Regions from separate parts of the Pseudoalteromonas sp. NZS100_1 genome, predicted to be linked through region 3. Evidence: predicted binding sites of a transcription regulator. Region 3 holds the regulator's gene; each other region holds the start of a gene.
The links. Region 3 encodes sigma-54, which starts transcription at its own class of promoters, with help from an activator protein. Its sites were predicted from a motif close to GTTGGCACGNNNNTNGNNT; they were not measured.
Positions count from the first base shown of each region.

Region 1 (3,150 bases), on a different contig from region 3:
TTAGGTATTACGTGTCTGTTTTGGCCACAGTTACAGCAGTTCGACTTGAGTAATGGTGCATTGGTCGGGTTACTACTTGCCCTTGGTGGCACCTTTGTGGCTTCATTAGGAAATATGGTAAGCGTTCGTAATTCTCGTAAACAAATTGGTGTATTGCAAGGCAATGCATGGGGCATGTTATACAGCGCTATAGGCTTGGCTTTATATGTATTAATGAACGATGTGCAATTTAGTTTAAACGCTCCACCAAGTTACTGGCTATCACTACTTTATCTATCAATATTTGGCACTGTAATCGCTTTTGGTTGCTACTTTGCTCTACTTAGAAATATAGGCCCTGAAAAAGCCAGCTACGTTATTGTTTTATTCCCACTAGTGGCAGTAACACTGAGTAGCTTTTTTGAAGGCTTTGAATGGCACGCAAATACCTTTGCAGGATTTAGCCTAGTGCTATTAGGTAACGCCATTGTGCTTACCCCAACAAAACGAATTAACGCCTTTTTAGCTAATAGAGCAATGGCTAAAAGTGGCTCCGTCCCCAGTTAGACGCGTTATTAACGCAACTAACGTAAAAGCGCCTACCCTACTGTAGGCGCTTTTTTATTGGCATATGAAAAAGTAAAGCCTGCCCATGTACACTAATAACGGCAGGAGTTTTATCTACCAGTTCACCATCTGCTTCAATCAATAACCCTTCAGTTTTTATGGAAGCTGTATTTAAGCGACTGTAGTTAAGGTTTTTTATATGCTGATGGCGCTTAAAAAACAACTTCATAAAGCTTATTACGTTATAAAAAAGCCCACCCGATCGCATTTGATAACACTCAAGCAGCCCATCAGTTAAATCTGCTTTTGGCGCTATTTCTAGACCACCACCAAAGTACTTATGATTAGCAAATACGGTAATTAAATTTTTATACTGCCTAACATCGTTATTAAACGTACCTTGTAACTGCTGAGCTTGATAATAAAATAGCTCCTTAATGCTCGTCCAACTGTAATCAAAAGATGAAAAACTAGCTTTAGCATTAATCGCTTTAACTACATGAGCATCAAACCCTACCCCTGCAATATTAATAAAATAGCGACTATTAATTTTTCCTACATCAATTGCTGTCGGTGTATTAAATAATGCCTTTCGCCAATCATCTTCTTTGCAACTAAACCCTCTCGAGAAATCATTACCTGTACCGCAAGGCAATAATGCTAACGTACAGCTACTCCCTATTAACGCATTAACCGCCAAGCTCAATGTACCGTCTCCGCCAAGTACAACTACTTTGGTAAATTTACTGAGTAGCAACCTTATTTGAGCGCAGTCATTGTTAAAGTTTCCTGTTGTAGTAAACATACAATAAGAAAAACTGCGTTTTTTACAGATGCTTTTAAGCCACATTAGTGATTTTTCATTCTGTTTTTTTGTACTTGGTTTAATAATTATTAGTAGTGACAAGCTTTTGTTTCCAACAATGTATTTGAGAACGAATAAAAAAGAGTTTAATTGAGTTTTTTTAATCTGAATAACTAGTCAAAAAAGGTTGTGTAAAATGCATATAAATAAATAAAAACACACACAAATACCAGTATTGGTGAGAGTAACGCCGATTTTATTTTAACTATTTATGCAAAAACCATAATAAAAAACACTGAACCGCACGTTAATAAAATAAATAAGGATTAGTTTAACTAATCCGTCAGGCTCAATTTTTATCGTTGTCTTTTTAATCAAACAACGTGCAAAATGCACGCGATTTCAACATATACAACCCGGAGCAAAATAATGAAACCAATTAACACATTAAATCAAACAGCAGCAGCTCAAGTAGCAGTTAAACCAACTAACCGTAAAGCAAGAATGTTAGCTAGACTTAACACTATTGGTAAAAGACTAGCACTTAGCGGCGCAGCTCAATATAAATAATCACCCAACCATGATTATTTTTCGGTGCAGCGAACACTCAACCACTAAATGAAGTCACTTATTTAGCTCCCCCTTGTTTGCTGCAACCTATTTATTTTATTAAAAATTGCCTTAATTTCCCCTTATTTACAAAAAAAACCTCATTTACGTACGTTTTTTAGGCAAACAGTCATTTTGCTATTTACACAGCGGTATCACCTAAGTATTATTCTGCGTCACGGAGAGATGGCAGAGTGGTCGAATGCACCGGTCTTGAAAACCGGCATGGGTTTATAGCCCATCTAGGGTTCAAATCCCTATCTCTCCACCATATTTTAATTGGTGGTTTTTTTTACTTCCATCAATACAAACGGTTATGCGTTGGAGAGGTGTCCGAGTGGCCGAAGGAGCTCCCCTGCTAAGGGAGTATAGAGTTTGTAGCTCTATCGAGGGTTCGAATCCCTCCCTCTCCACCATACTTAATTTAAACCACTTAGTTGTGGTTTTTTTGTGCCTAAATTTTAACACCAGTACAAAATAGGGAGGGTGAGAACCCTCGACTGGGTTCGACAAAATGTCTGGAACATTTTGGGCCGCTGCAAGCGTCGCGCAGCGATTGATTACATGGATGTAAGTAAGTCTATCCCTCCCTCTCCACCATACTTAATTTAAACCACTTGATTGTGGTTTTTTTGTGCCTAAAATTTAACACCAATACTAAATTGGGAGGGTGAGAACCCTCGACAGGGTTCGACAAAATGTCTGGAACATTTTGGGCCGCTGCAAGCGTCGCGCAGCGATTGATTACATGCAAGCAAGCAAGTCTATCCCTCCCTCTGGACCATACTTAATTTAAACCACTTAATTGTGGTTTTTTTGTGCCTAAAATTTATAAAAACTAAACAAATTGTGCCTAGTAATAACTTAGGGCATTATTAACACAACTTTAGCCACTTTTAGGTTTAGCTATGATCCGGTTCATATTGCTATCAGTTTGCGCGGCAGCACCATTTTTTACCTTGGCACAAAGTACAACAGTGTATAAGTGTGTAATTAAGGGCGTTCCTACCTTTAGCCAAACGCCTTGCGCTAAAGATGCACAAGTTATTACTCTTAAAGATATAAACGTAATTGAAGCATACAAAAGCTCTACGCCCGGTAAAGGTATTACCGACACCTCTGTGGATGACTACTTAGAAGTTCAACAAATAGAACGAGAAATAAAGCGTCTTGAGCTATCTATTGCACAA
Region 1 is NZ_JADYXN010000025.1:44,917-48,066, forward strand. Features, by position in the region: gene I6F66_RS15515 (DMT family transporter) at 1-546, shown strand, start outside; gene I6F66_RS15520 (diacylglycerol kinase family protein) at 584-1,453, opposite strand; gene I6F66_RS15525 (hypothetical protein) at 1,781-1,921, shown strand; tRNA gene I6F66_RS15530 (tRNA-Ser) at 2,141-2,231, shown strand; tRNA gene I6F66_RS15535 (tRNA-Ser) at 2,284-2,376, shown strand; gene I6F66_RS15540 (DUF4124 domain-containing protein) at 2,869-3,150, shown strand, end outside.
Region 1: I6F66_RS15520 (diacylglycerol kinase family protein) is a predicted target of sigma-54. The motif match lies at 1,724-1,742, and genes of this name have one in related genera.

Region 2 (3,150 bases), on a different contig from region 3:
GTATTAAAATACTGTCTATTTTTTCAAGGTACTCTTGTTCGCGCTTACGTTCTAAATCGTATTCTTTACGAGAGCGTGCTGCTAATGAGCTTTGCGAACCTGAATTTAGTAATCGACCATTTTGATCGGTAACAGTAACTCGCATAGGCTCTAAACCCTGTACTGCCGAAGCAATCATATCAACAACAGAGTCTACTTCTTCACGGTCAAGTGAGCGTCCACGTTTGAGTGTTAATACAACTGTAGCGGATGGTTTTTTCTCTCTGCGGGCAAATACGTTTTCTTTAGGAATGGCTAACAATACTTTAGCGCGAGTAATATTATTAAGCTCTTCAATGGTCCGTGCTAATTGCTGTTCACGGCCATGTTTTAGGCGTTCGCGCTCTAAGCGTTGGCTTACACCAAAGCCCATATCTTGCATAATTATATCAGAGCCAGATGCTGGCCCTTGCTCTAACCCTTCGCGGGTCATTAACAATTTAATATTTTGGTATTCGCTTTCATCAACCGACACAACGTTGCCATCTAGTTGATATTCAATTTGTTGCGCATCTAAAAAGTCGAGCGTTTGAATAAGCTCTTCAGTTTGCATTTTGCCTAACGGGCGCATATCTGGCTGACGAGCCCAAATAATAATAAAAATCGCGATAGCTAAACAAATAGCCAATGCTATAACCAATGTTACTTGGCGCAATACATCAACACCATTTAAAGCACTTAAGTAGCCTGACTTTTGTTCTTGTTGATCATCACCACCACTTTGGTCAATACCGCCACCAGCAAGTGCTAGGTCTGTAGATTGGTTAGATTGCGCCACAATAATTCTCCACTACCTAATTAAACAGGCATGTTCATGATTTCTTTATAAGCTTCAACAAGTTTATTACGAACCTGTACTGTAGCCTCAAAAGCAACTGACGATTTTTGAGAAGCAATCATCGCCTCAGCAAGCGATACACTTCGATCACCCATCTCAACTGCTGTTACTTTTTGAGCGGCATCTTGTTGTAATCCGTGCACTGAATTTAGTGCATCACTTAGCATGTCGCCAAACTGGGAAGTAGAAGTAGGTTGAACTTGAGTCGGCAATTTATTTATTTGATTATTACGGCCGGCTTCTAAAGCCATTGATTGCATTTCTTGAAATACAGCACTGTTTTGAATTTTCATAATTTATCTCTGACACGCAGTGAACTCTTATAAGTAATAAAGCACAAAGCATGCCAAATAATTAATCATTAAAATACAATAGGTTAACTTTAATTTGTGTTAGTCAGAGTTTTGACAACCCTAAGCTTGCACTGCAAACTTAGGGTTTATAGGAGGTTATGCAGGAAGTGAAATACCTAAATCGCGCATTTGCGCTAGTTTATAACGTAAAGTTCGTGGGCTTATGCCCAACGTTTCGGCAACGTCTTTACGCTTGCCTTGGCAACGCGCAAGAGTTTCTAAAATAATGCGATGCTCTTTGTCTTTAAGCTCATCTTTATAGCTACCGGTATCTGCCGCTAGTAAACCTTGCTTAGGCTCATCCTCGGCATGCAATTTTTCATCATAATATGCAGAGCTTAGCGTGCTTTTATCAACGCCTTTATCTGCGTGAGCTAATTCTGTTGGCGATACTGTTTGCGCTGGTGCCAATGATGGCTCCATAACAAAGTTATTAGATACTAAGTTTTCGATAAAAATAGCATGCTCGTTTATTGTATCGCCACTTCGCAATATAAGTGCACGCTGTATAACGTTATCAAGTTCGCGCACATTGCCAGGCCACGCATGAGCCAATAACTTTTGCTCAGCAGCTTTATCTAAATATGCCATGGGCTCTTTGCTTTTACTTATATGGCGCTCAATTAAATGCTTAGCCAATACAATAATATCGCCAGGGCGTTGGCACAATGGTCGCCACATTAGTGGAAAAACATTAAGCCTGTAATATAAATCTTCTCTAAACTGATTTTCAGACACGGCTTCTTTTAAATCACGATTACTGGTTGCCAAAATACGTACATCGAGCTGGATTGTTTTACGACCCCCTAAACGCTCTACTTCACGTTCTTGCAGTACGCGTAACAGCTTTGCTTGTAGCCCTAAGTCCATCTCAGTAATTTCATCAAGTAAAATAGTCCCGCCCTGTGCTTGCTCAAACTTACCCGGACATGCTTGAATCGCCCCCGTAAAAGCCCCTTTTTCATAACCAAATAAAGTGGCTTCGAGCATATTTTCAGGAATAGCCGCGCAGTTAATCGCCACAAATGGCTCATTACATCGGCTCGACTTATCATGAATATAACGAGCGAGTACTTCCTTACCTGAACCACTTGGGCCAAGTACCATTACACTTGCATCAGAGCGTGCTACTTTACTTGCAAGCTCCAATAATTGAATACTAGTTGGGTCGGCAACAATGGGGCCGTCGGTTTCTTTTGCTTTTTCAGGCAAATAACGACTCACCATATTTAACAGCACTTCAGGTGCAAATGGTTTAGCCATGTAGTCAATTGCACCTAGGCGCATGGCCTCTACCGCATCGTCAATTGTGGCGTACGCCGTCATCATCAATACAGGTAAATCAGGGTGGTTTAATTTAATACTGCGTAGTAAATCCAGTCCACTCATTGCGCCCATTTGCACGTCGCTTACAACAAGCGAAAATTGATCTTTTTTAAGCAGTAACATTGCTTGCTCAGCACTGTTGGCTGCAACACATTCAATACCCGACATTTCAAGGGTATCTATTAAGGCTTCACGAAGCCCTGCGTCATCTTCGACAACTAAAATAGTGTTACTCATAATGAACCCTCTAGTTTAGATGTTGCTTTAATAGGCAGTAACAAACTAAAGCAGGCACCACCCTGCGTATTATTGGTCACATCAACACGACCTTGGTGCGCATTAGCCACTGAGCTAACTACAGCAAGCCCTAAACCTGTACCTTGGCTTTTAGTCGTAAAAAATGGTTCAAAAATTTTATCGCTTTGGCTTAAATCAACACCTGGGCCATTGTCGCTCACACTAATACGAACCATATCTAAATCTTTTAAATCTCTTTGTGCGCTAATTTTTACTTTTGCACCGCCGCCAATAACTTGAATACTATTGTGCACAAGATTTTGAATAGCACTGGCCAATGCCGTTTTATTACCGACT
Region 2 is NZ_JADYXN010000001.1:140,910-144,059, forward strand. Features, by position in the region: gene fliF (flagellar basal-body MS-ring/collar protein FliF) at 1-817, opposite strand, end outside; gene fliE (flagellar hook-basal body complex protein FliE) at 838-1,170, opposite strand; gene I6F66_RS00695 (sigma-54 dependent transcriptional regulator) at 1,327-2,793, opposite strand; gene I6F66_RS00700 (PAS domain-containing sensor histidine kinase) at 2,790-3,150, opposite strand, start outside.
Region 2: fliE (flagellar hook-basal body complex protein FliE) is a predicted target of sigma-54. The motif match lies at 1,210-1,228, and genes of this name have one in related genera.

Region 3 (3,150 bases):
CCAGTGCTGACGAAGTACGTTATGATGTATCTAAGCGTTTTTTAACGCTTGTTGGTAATGCACAAGTATCGCAAGCGGGACAAAAAATAAATGCTAAAAGCATTACCTACGATATAGAGCAGCAGCTAATCAGTGCCGAAAAAGATGAAAACTCAACTGACCGCGTTCACACAATTTTAGTACCAATCGAGACTAAAAAAAGTAAAAAAAGCGACAAAGGTCAACCATGAGCACATTAAAAGCAGAGCTATTAGCAAAGAGCTATAAAGGCCGTGAAGTTGTAAAAAACGTCGGCCTTGAAGTCAAAGCTGGCAGTATTGTTGGCTTACTTGGCCCTAACGGCGCAGGTAAAACTACCACGTTTTATATGATAGTAGGACTTGTACCTAGCGACAAAGGTAAAATATCGATAGACGATAACGATATTACTCTTTTACCTATGCATAGTCGTGCTAGATTAGGCATTGGCTACTTACCGCAAGAGTCTTCAATATTCAGAAAGCTGACTGTTTATCAAAACTTAATGGCCATTTTAGAAACGCGCAAAGAGTTAAATAAACAAGCTAGAGAAGACACTCTCGATAAATTATTAGATGAATTTAGCATACAACACATTCGTGATAGCCAAGGTATGGCATTGTCGGGTGGCGAACGTCGTCGTGTTGAAATAGCACGTGCGCTGGCAGCAGATCCTAAATTTATATTACTGGATGAACCATTTGCAGGTGTTGACCCGATTTCGGTATTAGACATAAAGAAAATAATAGAACATCTTAAAAATCGTGGGATTGGTGTATTAATTACCGATCATAACGTAAGAGAAACCCTTGATGTTTGTGAAAAAGCCTACATTGTTTCTCATGGGGAGCTGATTGCATCAGGTACTCCAGAACACGTATTAAATGATAAAACAGTACGCGATGTTTACTTAGGCGAGCAATTTAGGCTGTAACATTTACGCCATGTCTTTAAGCATCTGCTAGTATTAATTATAACAACATAAAAGGATTGTTAGAGATACATGAGGCAATCACTACAGCTGCGCATGGGCCAGCAACTTACAATGACTCCACAGCTGCAACAGGCTATTCGTTTGTTGCAACTCAGTACATTGGATCTCCAGCAAGAAATACAAGAAGCTCTCGACAGCAACCCGCTATTAGAGGTTGAAGAACCAGACTATTCCGAAGACGCTGCAGGTAAAAACGAGCAAAAAGCAGATACAGATGACATAACTGTTAGCGCATCTGCCGATGATGCTCCAAGCGAATACGAACAAGATAGTGGTGAAGCACTTGCAAAAGACACGCTAAGTGACGACATGGCTATGGATGTTAGTTGGGATGAGTACATGAGTGCCGCCCCAGCAGCATCATCGGGTCCGATGCCTGAAGACGAATCAATATACCAAGGCGCCTCTACTGAAACGCTTCATGAGTATTTAATGTGGCAATTACAACTAACGCCATTTAGCCCTACCGATGAAGCCATTGCTATTGCTATTGTAGAAGCCGTCGATGATTCAGGCATTTTAACACTAAGCTGCGAAGAAATTTTAGAAAGCTTTAATCAAGAAAACGAAGAAGATAACGAAGTTGAACTTGATGAAATTGAAGCAGTATTAAAGCGCATCCAACTGTTTGATCCTGTCGGTATTGCTGCACGTAGTTTACAAGAGTGTTTATGTATTCAACTTAACCAGTTTGATAAAGAAACACCTTACATTAATGAAACGAAAATGATTTTAACCGAGCATATTGATTTATTAGCAGCTCGTGACTATCGTACATTAATGAAGAAGACTAAGCTCAAAGAAGAAGAGCTTAAAGAAGTAATGACATTAATACATACTCTTAGCCCTAAGCCTGCAGATACTATTGTAAGAGAAGAGTCTGAGTATGTTATTCCTGATGTGTCAGTTAAAAAAATTAAAGGCCGCTGGGTTGTTGAGTTAAACCCAGATAGCATGCCTAAAATTCGTGTTAATAGCCAATACGCTGCAATGTCTCGCACTGTAAAATCCAGTGGTGACAGCCAGTTTATTCGCTCGCATTTACAAGAAGCTAAATGGTTTATTAAAAGCTTAGAAAGTAGAAACGACACGCTATTAAAAGTAACAAATTGTATTGTTAAGCAACAACAAGGCTTTTTTGAACACGGTCCTGAAGCCATGAAACCAATGGTTTTAAATGATGTTGCTGAAATGGTAGAAATGCACGAATCAACAATTTCGCGCGTAACAACCCAAAAGTATATGCACACACCCCGTGGTATATTTGAGCTTAAATATTTTTTCTCAAGCCATGTAAGCACCGAAAACGGTGGTGAATGTTCATCTACAGCAATCCGTGCGCTTATCCGAAAATTAATCGCAGCAGAAAACTCAGCAAAACCATTGAGTGATAGCAAAATAGCGGATATATTGGCTGAGCAAGGAATTAAAGTAGCGAGACGTACAATCGCAAAATACCGCGAATCTCTGGCTATTCCACCGTCAAATCAGCGTAAAAGTTTGATTTAAGACGCAAAAAAAAGAGGGTAATGCTTATGCAACTAAACTTAACTGGTCGTCACGTAGAATTAACCGATTCACTAAGAGACTATATTAATACCAAATTTGCGAAGCTAGAAAGACACTCTGATCATATTAATAATGTTCATGTCATTCTCGATGTAGAAAAATTAAATCAAAAAGCAGAAGCCACCATACACGTAAGCGGTGCTGAGCTATTTGCCTCTACAGAACATCAAGATATGTATGCCGCCATTGACTCGTTGATCGACAAGCTCGATCGACAAGTAATTAAACACAAAGAGAAGCTTGCTCGACACTAATATGATGAAATTAAGCTCACTTATATGCCAGGACTGCAGCAAAGCTGCGGTCCTTTTTAATAGCAAAAAAAGAATTTTAGAGTTCATTAGCGAACTTGCTCACGACAAACTTCCGTATTTACCGCAACAAGATATTCTTAATGCTTTAATGAGCAGAGAAAAATTGGGTAGTACAGGTATAGGGCGTGGCATTGCGATTCCTCACGGAAGAATGAGCGGCGCAGAAGAGCCATTAGCTTTAGTGCTCGTTAGTGAAACACCAATAAATTTTGATGCTATAGATAATCGCCCTGTTGATATTTTTGTCGCACTCAT
Region 3 is NZ_JADYXN010000004.1:38,244-41,393, reverse strand. Features, by position in the region: gene lptA (lipopolysaccharide transport periplasmic protein LptA) at 1-230, shown strand, start outside; gene lptB (LPS export ABC transporter ATP-binding protein) at 227-952, shown strand; gene I6F66_RS03870 (RNA polymerase factor sigma-54) at 1,022-2,521, shown strand; gene hpf (ribosome hibernation promoting factor) at 2,548-2,835, shown strand; gene ptsN (PTS IIA-like nitrogen regulatory protein PtsN) at 2,840-3,150, shown strand, end outside.

Region 4 (3,150 bases), on a different contig from region 3:
AGCTATTCCTGAAGCACTACAGGGGCGCGATATTTTAGCATCTGCGCCTACTGGTACAGGTAAAACAGCGGCATTTTTAATTCCGGCTATTCAGTACTTACTGGATTTCCCACGTCGTGACCCTGGTTTTGCGCGCGTACTCGTTATGACCCCGACTCGTGAGCTGGCTTATCAAATTCATGAACAATGTGAACTGCTAGCTAAACGCACACACCTAAAAATTGGTGTAGTAACAGGCGGTATTAACTACGGCACGCATAAAGAAATTTTTGAAAAAAATAATGATATTTTAATCGCCACACCAGGTCGATTAATGGAATACCTAGAAACCGAAAACTTTCATGCTGAACACGTAGAAATGCTTATTATTGATGAAGCAGATCGCATGTTAGATATGGGTTTCAAAAAAGAAATGAGCCGTATTTGTGACGAAGCTAAAAATCGTCGCCAATGTTTTTTATTCTCAGCAACACTTGAAGGTGACAGCGTAGAAAGGTTTGCTGAAAAAACATTAAGCGACCCAGCTCTATTAGAAGCCGAATCGTCACGTAAAGAAAAAGCTAAAATTCACCAATGGGTACATTTAGCCGACGATTATCATCACAAACTTGAATTATTAGTTAATACGCTAAAAAACCCTGACGTAACTAAAGCGATTGTGTTTGTTAAAACTCGCGAACGCTTAGAAACATTGATTGGCGAACTTACAACTAATGATGTAAAAGCGGCGTGGTTACGCGGCGAAATGCCACAAGACAAACGTATGAAAGCCATGGAAAACTTCCACAGTGGCAAAACAAGCATATTAGTTGCTACCGACGTAGCTGCACGTGGTATTGATGTATCTGACATCAGCCACGTTATTAACTTTGATATGCCGCGTACTGCCGACGTATATGTACACCGTATTGGTCGTACTGGCCGTGCTGGTAAAAAAGGGATAGCAATATCGCTAGTTGAAGCACACGATATTGGTATTTTATATAAAGTAGAGCGCTACGTTGAACAAAAATTAAAACGCCGTGTAATTAGAGGTGTCGAGCCACAGCATAAAGAAGCTAAGCCACCGGCTAAAAAACGTAAAGATCCAGTAAAAATGAAAGCCAAGAAAAAGGCTAAGGTTAAAAAGAAAAAGTAACCTAAAACATTTTTATACTAAGCCGACTTTTGTCGGCTTTTTAATGCAAGCCTTGCAGGCTCTGCTGTTTGTACCTGTTACATATGTAACCCAAGCATGTAACTCATACTCATTTAAATGTAATTTTTGCCCACCTGAATTCCCACTTAATAAAATCCCCTTATATTTCATAGCGTTAATATTGGCACCGAAATTGTAACTACAAAGATAACCTAGCCGATGGAATTTCCATATTGTGGCTGCACTATTCACCGTAATGTAAGGATTAAGTTATGAACCGCTTCAAGTTAACTATCGCTTTAGTATCATTTTGTTGTTTATTTTTATTAGCTTGCGCTACAAAAGTAAGTGCAGCAACCAACATGGCCGTAGTAAGCAGTGTAGCCACTCAACCTAACTTACAACAAGCTATCACCAACACCCTACGAACTAATCCTAACCTAGCGTTAAGTGATATTCGCGTGCAGGTAAAAAATGGTGAAGTAGATTTATACGGTGAAGCACAAACTGGTTTTCAGCGCGCACTGGCTCAAAAGTTTTTAGAAAATATGGATGGGGTTAAAATCATTCGTAACAAAATTAGCGTTATTTAATACGCACCACATAAACTTATTTGTATAACTAATTCATAAGCGCGGCTTGTTACTCCAACACAAGCTGCGCTTTTTTATGTTTATTTTTTGTAGTTATTTCAATTTATCTAGTTGTTGAATAACATCACTTAATTTAAAACTACTTTTTTGTGAATTAAAACTTTCAACAAAAACTTCTTTAAAACTGCTTACCGTAGAATCTTCATTTAGCTCAAAAGGAAAACCCTTAAGTTCCTTTGTTTTTGGGTTAAACTTATAAACAAAATTGTCACCACTTAAACCCGCTGAAAAAACGTAATGATGATTATCAACCCATCCTGCCGCGCCATGAAATAGAGCAATATTTATTTTATCGTTTTGAGTATGTACGCCGACTTTAACTACATTATTTTTATTGAATGCGGCTTTTGTTATCTCTTTACTGGGGATAAACCAAAACCCTTTTGTATTACCCACAAACACAGCTAAATATTCATTATCAGGTGACCAAGTGATAACGTTACTTTCATAACTTTTTCTAGGGCATAAAACATCATCTGAGCTACAAAACTCTCGTAACTTCTCTTTTTCAATATATGCCGCTTTATTTGGTAAGATTAATGTAGAGGTAAGGTTTTTGTTTTTATCGAGAAAAAGTATTTCAGCGGTATTGTTATCTATATTTAATTTATAACTCACATCATATTTAGCATTATATTCGTTACCTACTGAAATAAAGCTAATAACTAGGCTTGAAAATAAAATTATTTTTGTAAACCATTTAATCCTTAACTTCATTTGTTTGTAACCCTAATATCTAAAAAAAATACACCTTGTATAACCAATAATTGCATAATAAATAGATAAAAGGGAAACTTACCTTATAAAAAATACGTTACAAAATCTGCTGGAGAAAATAATTAATGAATAAAGAAAAGTGACTTGAACTAATTAAAAAGCGCATTTTTTACTCTGTAAAAATGCGCTGTTGGTAAGTAACTATTTCCCAATGCTTTTGCCTAATGAGCTTTAACTAAATTACTCACTTTGGTTAGAGTCAGTACCGTCGCTACTGTCTTTATTTGATGACTGCTGGCTTATTTTGTCGCTTATCATGGCATCGAGTTTTTCGCCGCCTTTAATACCAAAATCTAAAGTACGAATTGGGAATGGAATACTAATGTCAGCCTCATCGAGTGCCTGCTTAACGGCAACAACACCTTTGTGGCGTACCGTCATAAAGTCAGGCTCACCTGGGTATTTAATCCAAAACCACACCAGTAAGTTAATGCTGCTGTCGCCAAAACCTTCGGCGTATACAGCGGTTTCGTCTTTACGTATTACGAAGTCAAATTCATTTATTTTTTCGACGATGACGTCCTTTGCTTTTTCTATGTCGTCGCCGTACGAAATACCTACAGGTACTTCTATGCGCCTAAC
Region 4 is NZ_JADYXN010000026.1:11,993-15,142, forward strand. Features, by position in the region: gene srmB (ATP-dependent RNA helicase SrmB) at 1-1,138, shown strand, start outside; gene I6F66_RS15720 (BON domain-containing protein) at 1,411-1,731, shown strand; gene I6F66_RS15725 (hypothetical protein) at 1,825-2,508, opposite strand; gene I6F66_RS15730 (mechanosensitive ion channel family protein) at 2,749-3,150, opposite strand, start outside.
Region 4: I6F66_RS15720 (BON domain-containing protein) is a predicted target of sigma-54. The motif match lies at 1,319-1,337, and genes of this name have one in related genera.